Linked DNA regions of Roseiconus lacunae. The protein of the gene in region 1 interacts with the protein of each later gene in a pairwise test. Links are inferred from orthologs where the notes say so. Each region holds a gene or a part of one and is shown in the gene's direction. Other genes may lie near its edges.

Region 1 (2,996 bases):
AGTTTACGTGTTTCGCTTCGGTGCGGTCAATTCGGCTGCAAATTCACCCGTACCAGCTTCATCAAACGCCCCGAAACGTTCCAGTCCTGAACGTAAAGATTGCCATCTCGGTCCCAGTACGAACCATGCGTGCCGCTGAAGACCCCTTCCACCCAGTCCGACTGGGGGACGTTGAAGTTGCGGCCTTTTTTGCGGTCAGGGTTGTTTCCGAGGACTGCGATGATTGTGTTCGATCGATCAAGAATCACCAAACGTCCGTGCAGGTCAGGCACTGAGACGTAATCTCCGGAGACGGCTACCGACGTTGGCATTCCCAAGCCGGTGATGACTTCTTCGATGAAGTTGCCCTCCAGGTCGTAATGCAGCAGTCGGCCCTTGGGTTGATGGTTGCGATCGCAAATCAGTAATCGATGCGGTTCATAGCGAGTGTCCAGCGTCATTCCGTGCGCGGTGTTGAACTCCTTCATCGCATTTCCCTTGGTCCCGAAATGGCGAAGGTACTTGCCGGATTTGTCGAACACAAAAATATGGTTACTCGCATAACCATCGGAGAGGTAGATGTCGCCGTTGTCGGCCACCGTGATCGCGGTCGGGCTAAATCGCTTCAGTGCGAGCCCAGACTCCGTCGGAAACGGTAGGCGCAGCACGACGTCTCCGCCTCGTACGCGAAACTTGATGCCTTCGGCGTTCTTGTTACGCGCGCCGTAGATGTACTCTTCACCATCTTCCTGGCGGATTTCCATGTCGTGCAGGTTGCTGTAGTCCTCGCCCAAGTAGGTATGGACGATCTTGCCCTCGGGGGAGAACACAAACACTCCGGCTTGGGCACTGGTGTAGATGTTGCCTTCGGTATCGATCACGACGCCCCCATGAGTGGGCCCCAGCGGTGAATTGCCGTCCGGTCGCAGTCCCCAGCCGGGAACTGTTTCAAAGGTCATGTCGCCACATCCCATTCGGACCGGCTCGGTTGCCCGGACGACGGTCGTTGAAATCGTCACCAAGATTATCGCGACGAAACCCCACACCACTACCAATCCCGCGTTTGTTCGCGTCATGCTTAACCTGCCTAGCAACGAAAGAAACCTGAGTCAGCACCCAAGTCGGGTGTCATTAAAAACTGCCCATTGTAACCAGTGTAGGGATTTGCTGCGGCGGACAGATCGACGAAACGCAGTGGTCAGGGCAATCAAGGTTCAGGGCAATGACGATTTCATCGCTCAGGCTTATGCTGTGTCGATTGGTTATCCATTTTCCCAGGCGGAACGATCACGATGAACAGCGCCTTAATTCAATACACCCACGAGATCCGAGTTGGCTATCACCAAACCGATGGGCAGCGTAGGGTGCATCATTCAAACTACCTGAATTACTTCGAAGACGCTCGGGTCGAAATGCTTCGTGCCGGTGGCATGCCATACAAGGCAATCGAGGATTCCGGTCGGCTTTTGGTCGTCACCGAGATGAACGTGCGCTACTTCGCACCCGCCGATTTTGACGACCTACTCCAGGTGGAAGTCGTGACGACGGAGATTCGAAAAGTTCGATTAACGCACCACTACCGAGTCCTGCGCGAGCAGACGTTGCTTGCCGAAGCCGACTCGGTCATCGCCAGTGTCGATCCGACGGGGCGTCCTAAAAAACTCCCGCCAGAAATTCTGTCGCTCGCTAGCAAGCTCGGTAACAAAGCAGGAACGCTTTAATTACCAATTCCCGCTGCCGCCCTACGATCGCTCTTCCCCGGGAGGCTCTTCCGCCGGATGCGATTCTGCGGAATGCGATTCGGTCAAAGGAAACGGAATCGACTCGTTGCTCATTTCGGCTAACGCATTTGCCGCTGCCTTTTGTTCGGCTTCTTTTTTGTTGCTGCCCCACGCGGCGGTGAATTCGTTTCCGTCGATGACGGCGCTGATCAGAAACGACTTGCGGTGATCCGGCCCCGTCTCGCGTTTCAGGCGGTATTGGGGTGTGCAGGCAATGTCGCGCTGGGCACGTTGTTGGAGGGTCGACTTGTAGTTGGTCGAACCCTGGCTCTGGACGGCAGTTTCGACTTCGCGACGAAGCCAACGGATCAGTCGTTGCCGAACGATCTCGTGTCCGCCATCAAGGTAAATCGCCGCGACGATGGATTCGAAGACGTCGCTGACGAGTGAGCGTGGATAGCTGCGATTGCGGGTGACTCCACGGCCGACGATTAGGCATTCATCGAGTCCGATTTGGCAAGCCACTTTCCCACATGTCCTGCGGCTAACGACAGCCGACTTGATCTTTGTCAGATCGCCTTCGTTGTACTCGGGGTACTCTTCGTACAACCACGAACAGACGACAAAGCCAAGGACTGAATCGCCGAGGAATTCGAGCCGTTCGTTGCTGGCCAGGCGATGTGCCGCGCCGGAGGCATGTGTGAGCGCATTCTGTAGCAGCTCCAGATCGTTGAATTGATAATCGATCAGTTCTTGGCAGCGGACAAGTTTTGCGGCGTGATCGAGTTCGCCATCCGCGGTACGAGCTGTCGGCACCAACCGAATTTCTCGATCGGTTGACGGGCCGGCACTTTTGACGTCGGGTGGGTTCCGCTCGGGCGATTCGTCGGACGATGTCGCGTCCTGTTCAATCGCTTGTTCAGGTGTCGGCGACGAGGGGACTGTAGGCCGGAGGCCTTCGGGTTCAGAATCAGACAACGTTCTCAAGGCGCACGTGTGATCGAGGCGGACATGGGAACAAATTCCATGTCAGTTCGCACGCGTCGAACGTAATCGCCGAGACTGTTTGCGGATCGTTCGATGGCGACCGACGCTCATTTGACGAGGCTGTTGTGGACCATCGTCATCGCAAACAAGCAACGAGAAGATTGACACAAACCGAACCAACCAAGATTCCCATTTCGCTTGCGTTCGTCTCGATCGTAAGCCGAGTAAAGACGCTGCAATGGTGGCAACCGAACGTTGGTTCAGGTCATGTCACACGCCGGCGATCGGGGCATTTATCTTGGTGATTCC
Region 2 (4,349 bases), on another replicon or contig:
ATCGGGCGGTTCGGTCGGCAGTTTAGCTGAACGTGTCAAAATTCGTTAGCCGTTCCCGAGAAGGGATTCGGGATCGATCGCATGATTTTTCGCCAACTTTTGACCGGCGTTGACCCCTCCGGTGAAACACCCTAACCTAAGCCACCCAAAGCGTTTAGCTTTACTCGCTGCCTTTGTGGCACGACCCCCAACGCCCGATGAGTCTCGGTTGAGTGCAATTTTGGTCCGAAATTGGCTGATCTGGACGTGGGCGGGCTGCGCTGCCAATCTGTCCCCAGTGCCGACGAACGAAAGGTTTGGATGCCTGAAAGGTTCGTCGTGCAAGCGATCGATCGAAACCAACCAACGATTCAACGATGTCGTTTTTTGAAACCCTAGTGGATATTACCGGAGCAGTCTTCGGCGGGCTGCTGAGCTCTTTCGAGCGAGGTGTGACGTCGGTCTTCGGTTCGGCCAACGCTCGCCAAGTTGCTGCGTTGCAGACCCGGGCGGAGGAGATTACGGCGCTTGAGCCTAAGTATGAGGCGATGAGCGACGAGGAACTCCGCGAGCAAACACAGCTCTTCCGTCAGCGAATTCGCGACGGCGAATCCTTGGACGACATTCTCGTCGAAGCGTTCGCAGTCTGCCGCGAAGGCGGCAAGCGATTCCTTGGTATGCGGCATTATGACGTCCAGCTAATCGGCGGCATGGTGCTTCACCAAGGTAAGATCGCCGAAATGGTCACCGGTGAAGGAAAAACACTGGTCGCTACCCTTCCCGCCTACCTCAATGCACTCGAAGGAAAAGGCGTTCATGTCATCACGGTCAATGATTACTTGGCCCGTCGTGACATGGAGTGGATGGCGCCGCTGTACATGAACTTGGGATTGACCGTCAACGCAATTCAGTCGGGGATGTCGACCCACGAAAAGCAAGCGGCGTATCGCTGTGACATCACCTATGGAACGAATAACGAATTCGGCTTTGACTACCTGCGCGACAACATGCGCCCGGCCGCCCAAGGCGATGACCGTTTCCCACCGGAAGCTCAGCAGTGCCAGGGACCGCTGAACTACGCGATCATCGACGAAGTCGACAATATCTTGATCGACGAAGCACGAACGCCGTTGATCATCAGTGGCCCCAGCGACATGGATCTCGGTCGCTATGCCGATGCCGACCGGGTCGCGCGGCAATTGCAACAAGACGTTCACTTCACCGTCGACGAGAAACAACGCAACGTCACGTTGACCGACGATGGGGTGCGTGAGGCGGAAAAGCTAGCCGGTGTTGAGAGCTTTTACACGGCCGGCAACATGGAGTGGCCTCACCTGATCGATAATTCGCTCAAAGCCCACTTCCTCTACAAACGTGACGTCAATTACGTCGTCAAAGACAAGCAGATTGTGATCGTTGACGAGTTCACCGGTCGTTTGATGGACGGTCGTCAATGGAGTGATGGCTTGCACCAAGCGGTCGAAGCGAAAGAAGGCGTCCCGATCAAACCGGAAACCCAGACCTTCGCGACCGCATCGCTGCAGAACATCTTCAAGATGTACAAGAAGCTGTCCGGGATGACCGGTACGGCGATGACCGAGGCGAACGAGTTTTGGAAAATCTACCAGTTGGACGTGGTCGCGATTCCGACCAATCGTGGTTTGCAGCGGTTGGAGTATCCCGACGTCATCTATCTGACCGAAGAATTCAAGTTTAAAGCCCTCGCCGCAGAGATCGAGCGGACCGTCAAATGGGACGTCGTCGTGACCAAAGATGGCGATGAAGTCTGGGGCGACATCAAGGAAGAGAGCGACGACGAAATCAAAATCGTCGCCAAAGGCGAAAAGCAAACGCAAACAATTCCACGTTCCAAGATCCACGCGATCGAATACAAAGGTCGTCCGGTTTTGGTCGGGACGGTCAGTATCGAAAAAAGCGAAACGCTCAGCCGTTTGCTCGAACGTCGTGGCATCGAGCACGAGGTCTTGAACGCCAAGCAGCACCAACGTGAAGCCGATATTGTCGCCCAAGCCGGGCGAAAGTTTGCCGTGACGATCGCCACCAACATGGCCGGTCGGGGAACGGATATTATCCTCGGTGGTAACCCCGAAAACAAAGCCTGGGCACAGCTACAGCATAAGTACGAAACCCGACTAGACGTTCCCGATGAAGAATGGAATGAACTGGTCGAGTCGTTCGATAAAGCCGAGGGGATGAGCGAGCAAGGCGAACACATTCGTCAACTCGGCGGATTGTGTGTGCTCGGAACCGAACGCCACGAATCACGCCGGATTGACTTGCAGTTGCGCGGTCGTTGTGGACGCCAAGGTGACCCCGGTTCGAGTCGATTCTTCTTGTCGCTCGAAGATGACTTGATGCGAATCTTCGCCGGTGAATGGGTGAAGAACATGATGGAACGCATCGGCATGCGTGAGGACGAACCGCTCGAGTCGAAGCTGGTGACCCGGCGGATCGCCGCGGCCCAAAAGAAGGTCGAAGAACGCAACTTTGAAATGCGGAAGAGCCTTCTGGACTATGACGAGGTGATGGACGAGCAGCGAAAACGTGTGTATCGCTACCGACAAAATCTCCTCGACGGACACAGTTCGCGGGACATGATCCTGGAACTGATTCATTCGCAGATCGAGCAACAGGTCGAAACGTTTTTGGATCCCGACTACGGCGTCGAAACGTTTGCCGCATTCGCCGGTGGCAAGCTCGGTTGCACGCTTGAGCCGAAAGATTTCCAGAACATGGAAATCTCGATGGCGACGACTTATGCGCGGGAGCAAGCCGAGCGTGCCTCCGAAGTGCTTGTCGAAGAAGTGGTCGAAGAAAACTTGCCGGTCGGTATGGAAGAGGAATGGAACCTCAAGGCCATGGCAAAATGGGCCAACACCACGTTGGGAACGAATTATCAAGATCATCAACTTAAGAACATGGATCGTGATGATCTGATCAAAAACCTAATCGATAAAGCTCATGCAAGGATCGCCGAAGTCGACCTGAGTGAAGGGGAACCGCTGCTCGATGCGGATTATGGGCTGCGGATGCTGTGCGGCTGGATGCGTTATCGGTTTGGAATCGAGACGACACCGGAAGAGTTTCGCGATGTCGAAGATCGTCGCAGCGTGACCGGCGAGTTGGTGGCCCGCGCCGAGCAAGCGTACGCCGAAAAGGAAACCGAGTACCCCGCCCTGGCCGGAATTTCCCAGTTCACCGTTCCCCAGGGCTCGCAGGTCGTACTCAACCGCGAAGGCCTGGTCGATTGGATCGCGCGACGCTTCGAAAAGACGATGACGGTCGATGACGTTCCGCTTAACCGAGATGATTTGAAGACTCAGCTGACCGCGTTTAGCCGAGAAATGGCGACCGAGGCCGAACCGTTGCTGAACGAGGCCAATAAGCGTGTCGCCGACTTGTTCGCGAACGTCGACAACGACAAAACCGCTTCCGTGGCGGCCAGTGGAACGAGCAAGCTGGAGGACCTGGTCGAATGGATGAAGGTCGAACTCGGCGCTTCGGTCGACGTCGAAGACTTCTCTCGAATGAACCGCAACGAGCTGCAGTTGGCCGTCAGCGGTGCCGTCGATGATCGGTTCCACCCCGAAATGCGACGGATGGAGCGACAAATCTTGTTGAATATCGTCGACGACGCGTGGAAGAACCACCTACTGACGATGGATCACCTGCGCAGCAGTGTCGGACTGAAAGGTTACGCCCAGCTGGATCCCAAGGTCGAATACAAACGCGAAGGAATGCGATTGTTCGATCAGATGTGGGAATCGGTCGGAGAGCAAGTCACCGGGTTGGTCTTTCGAATGGAATCGTTCAACCAAGAGTTCATTCGAAGCACGTGGGTCGATGCTAAGGCGCGTCACGATCGGGCCGGTTCGATCGCCAGCGGAAACGCCGGGGGATCGGGGACCGCAACCCAAGCAGCGTCTCAGACCGCAGCTCAGCAGGCCGCCGAAGCTAGTAATCAATCAACCGATGCGAAGCCCGAACCGATTCGAAATGTCGGGGTGAAAGTCGGACGCAATGATCCCTGCCCCTGTGGTAGCGGCAAAAAATACAAAGCCTGCTGTATGCGAAAGTAGTTCAGTAACCTCGAGTCTCGTTAACAATTGGGGGCAGGATTCGTCGACTGGCGTTTGCTACGGTTTCGGTGTAATCAACGGGCTAACAGTCGTCGGCTGACGAGCCCAGACCTTTGATTCAGACGGAGCGTTGGCGACGTTTTTTTCAACAGGCTTGAATTGTGTTCGAAAGCCTACATTCGTCTCAAGAGAGAGGCGAGTGTGGAAGCTCCAGCGTTCGGCCGGCTTGCCATTCGGTTAAGGAAAGGAGTCCACCGTGTTTGCCAACTT
Region 3 (2,877 bases), on another replicon or contig:
ACGAATCCTAGTGCGCCGCCTAGACCAAACGTTCGGGTTCGACTTACTCAGCCGACGGACGTTCGCTGCGGTTGTTGAACCGAAATTGTCGCGAACGCCGCGGTGACGCCTCAGCAAAGGGCTGATGGCCAAATCCGAAGAGCCGGCCTAGAAACCGATCTAGGCAACACATTCCTTGACTTAGAAACACCAAATGCCCGCCATGGAAATGAGTCTCAAAGCCGACCTGACCGATCAGGTTGCAATCGTCACCGGTGCCTCGCAGGGGCTCGGAAAGGCAGTCGCCGTTGCCCTGGGAATGAACGGGGCGACCGTCGCTTGCTTGGCACGCAATGCCGATAAGCTGGCGGCAACGGTTAGCGAGATCGAAGCGGCCGGCGGAAAAGGCATCGCCGTGGCGTGCGACGTGACCGATCGCGAAGCGACCGACGCGGCGATCAAGAAAATCGCCGAAGACCACGGCCGCCTGGACATCCTAGTCAACAACGCCGGCATCACCCGCGACAAAACGATGCGTGGGATGAGTGACGAAGAGTGGGACAGCGTGATCGCGACCAACCTGACAAGTTGCTTCGTGTGCTGCCGTGCCGCGGCTGGCATCATGCGACGCAAGAAGTACGGCCGGATCATCAACATGGCCAGCATTTCTGGCCTGATGGGCAATCCCGGCCAAGCAAACTACTCGGCCAGCAAGGCCGGGATGATCGGCATGACGCGAACGATGAGCAAAGAACTCGTCAATCGGGGCGTGACCGTCAACGCGGTCGCACCTGGCTTCATTGCCAGTGAAATGACCGACGCGATCCCCGCCGCGATCCTTGAAGAAGTCAAAAAAACAATTCCCGCCAAACGCGTCGGAAATCCCGAGGACGTGGCCGCGGCGGTATTGTTCCTGGCCTCGAAAGACGCAGGTTATATTTCCGGCCAAACCATCGTCGTTGACGGCGGAATGACCGGCTAAGTTGCGAACTGACCGCTTAAGTCGAGCATAGTCGGCCCCGGGATATTGACGCCTTTTGCTTGTTTCCCCTATCTTTTCGGCGAATCAACGAGGCGTCCATGGGCTCCATCGGCTGACCCAAGTTCAAAGTCACCGTTTGGCACTTCGCCAGGCATCGCTCTGAACACACCACCTCCCATTCGAACTTCCCTGTTAAAGAACATAACAAACTGGAGAACCGCTTATGGCTACCGTCGAAGAGCGCGTGGTCGACATCGTTGCTGAACAGCTTGGCGTCGAAAAAGACAAAATCACCCGTGAAACCTCATTCGTCAACGATTTGGGCGCCGACTCGCTCGACACCGTCGAATTGGTGATGGAACTCGAAGAAGAGTTCAACATCAGCATTCCTGACGAAGCCGCTGAGAAAATCCAAAAGGTCGGCGAAGCGGTCGACTTCATCGAAAACGCTCGAGGCGACGACGCGTAAGCAAACCGCGTCCAACCGAACTCGCGACGGGCGATGTGCCATGCCATTTAAAGGTGTGCTCATCGCCCGATTTCGATGCCAAATTCCCCTTCTTTTTTTCAGGCACACTGCCGGACGTCACCCCGCCGGCACTTGGTTAACCTGAAGCGATTTCTTTCTTGCAGGCAGCACGATGGCCCAGGAATCTAATTCGTCCACCGCGACTCCCACCGTTTACAAAGGTGAACGTCGCGTCGTGATCACCGGCGTCGGTGTCGTCACTCCCCTTGCCGTCGAAGTCCAAGAGTTTTGGAAACGATTGACGGCGGGCGAAAGTGGCGTCGGAAAAATCACGCTGGTCGATACCGAAAAATACAAAGTCCATTTTGCTGGCGAAGTCTACGATTTCTCTCTCGAAGGGATCACCGACCCACGCGAAGAGAAACGCCTCGACCGATTCACCCAGTTCGCCGTCCACGCCGGCCACCAAGCCGTCAACGATTCGAAGTTGGATTTTGACGCGATCGACCGCACTCGTTGCGGTGTGATTCTCGGTAGCGGTATCGGTGGCTTGGTTGAAATCGAAAACCAAATCGAACGGATGCTGACCAAAGGGCCTTCCCGAGTGAGTCCGTTCACCGTTCCAAAGATGATGGTCAACGCGGCCGGTGGTAATATTTCGATCACGTACGGATTGAAGGGCCCCAACTACGCCGTCGCAACGGCCTGTGCCAGCGCCACCAACGCGATGGGTGACGCCCTGCGTAGCATTCGTCTGAACGAAACCGATGTCGTGATCACCGGCGGCAGCGAAGCCGCTCTGACCCGGATGGGGTTGGCCGCGTTTCAGAACATGAAAGCACTCTCGATGCGCAACGAAGAACCGACCAAGGCCAGCCGACCATTTGACAAGGATCGTGATGGATTTGTCCTCGGTGAAGGTGCCGGAGTTCTGGTGTTCGAAGAACTCAATCACGCCATCGCACGTGGTGCGAACATCTACGGTGAAGTCCTCGGTTATGGGACCACCAGCGACGCCGGACACATCACCGCGCCGGATCCCGATGGCGTCGGTGCCGCCGCCGCCATGTCAGCGGCACTGGCCGACGCCGGCGTTGGCCCCGAACAAATCGACTACATCAACGCCCACGGCACCAGCACCCCACTGGGTGACATCGCCGAAACGAAAGCTATTAAACGCGTCTTCGGCGAACACGCCTTCAAGACAACCGTCAGTAGCACGAAAAGCGCGCTCGGTCACTCGCTGGGCGCAAGCGGTGGCATCGAAGCGGTGATCTTGTGCAAGTCAATCGAAACGCAAACCATCGCCCCAACGATCAACTTGGACAACCAAGACCCCGAGTGTGACCTCAACTACACCCCCAATGTCGCGGCCTCAAAGGAAGTCAAACTCGCGATGAGCAATAGCTTTGGTTTTGGAGGCCACAACGCCTGCATCGTTGTCGGT

Evidence for each region. The genes of interacting proteins can lie anywhere in the genome.
Region 2: the proteins of FYC48_RS08335 (region 1) and FYC48_RS18140 interact in binary tests that used the Escherichia coli proteins (3 or more experiments, as listed by UniProt). The link is inferred for Roseiconus lacunae from one-to-one orthologs.
Region 3: the proteins of FYC48_RS08335 (region 1) and FYC48_RS22760 interact in binary tests that used the Escherichia coli proteins (3 or more experiments, as listed by UniProt). The link is inferred for Roseiconus lacunae from one-to-one orthologs.

Annotation. Positions count from the first base shown.
Region 1 is NZ_VSZO01000004.1:10,354-13,349, reverse strand. Bases 98-2,985 are described here. They hold FYC48_RS08335 (acyl-CoA thioesterase), read left to right. Parts: upstream 98-1,271; coding sequence 1,272-1,700; downstream 1,701-2,985. Other genes in these bases: rnc (ribonuclease III), read right to left, coding at 1,722-2,612; FYC48_RS08340 (6-bladed beta-propeller), read right to left, coding at 98-1,055. Also shown: more of FYC48_RS08340, read right to left, coding at 27-97.
Region 2 is NZ_VSZO01000012.1:525,439-529,787, reverse strand. Bases 39-4,279 are described here. They hold FYC48_RS18140 (preprotein translocase subunit SecA), read left to right. Parts: upstream 39-356; coding sequence 357-4,079; downstream 4,080-4,279. Outside these bases: FYC48_RS18135 (3-deoxy-D-manno-octulosonic acid transferase), read left to right, coding at 4,336-4,349. UniProt on the Escherichia coli protein: Required for protein export, interacts with the SecYEG preprotein conducting channel.
Region 3 is NZ_VSZO01000043.1:109,496-112,372, reverse strand. The notes cover bases 39-2,807. They hold FYC48_RS22760 (acyl carrier protein), read left to right. Parts: upstream 39-1,184; coding sequence 1,185-1,430; downstream 1,431-2,807. Other genes in these bases: fabF (beta-ketoacyl-ACP synthase II), read left to right, coding at 1,603-2,807; fabG (3-oxoacyl-[acyl-carrier-protein] reductase), read left to right, coding at 203-961. In the rest of the region: fabD (ACP S-malonyltransferase), read left to right, coding at 1-11; more of fabF, read left to right, coding at 2,808-2,877. UniProt on the Escherichia coli protein: Carrier of the growing fatty acid chain in fatty acid biosynthesis.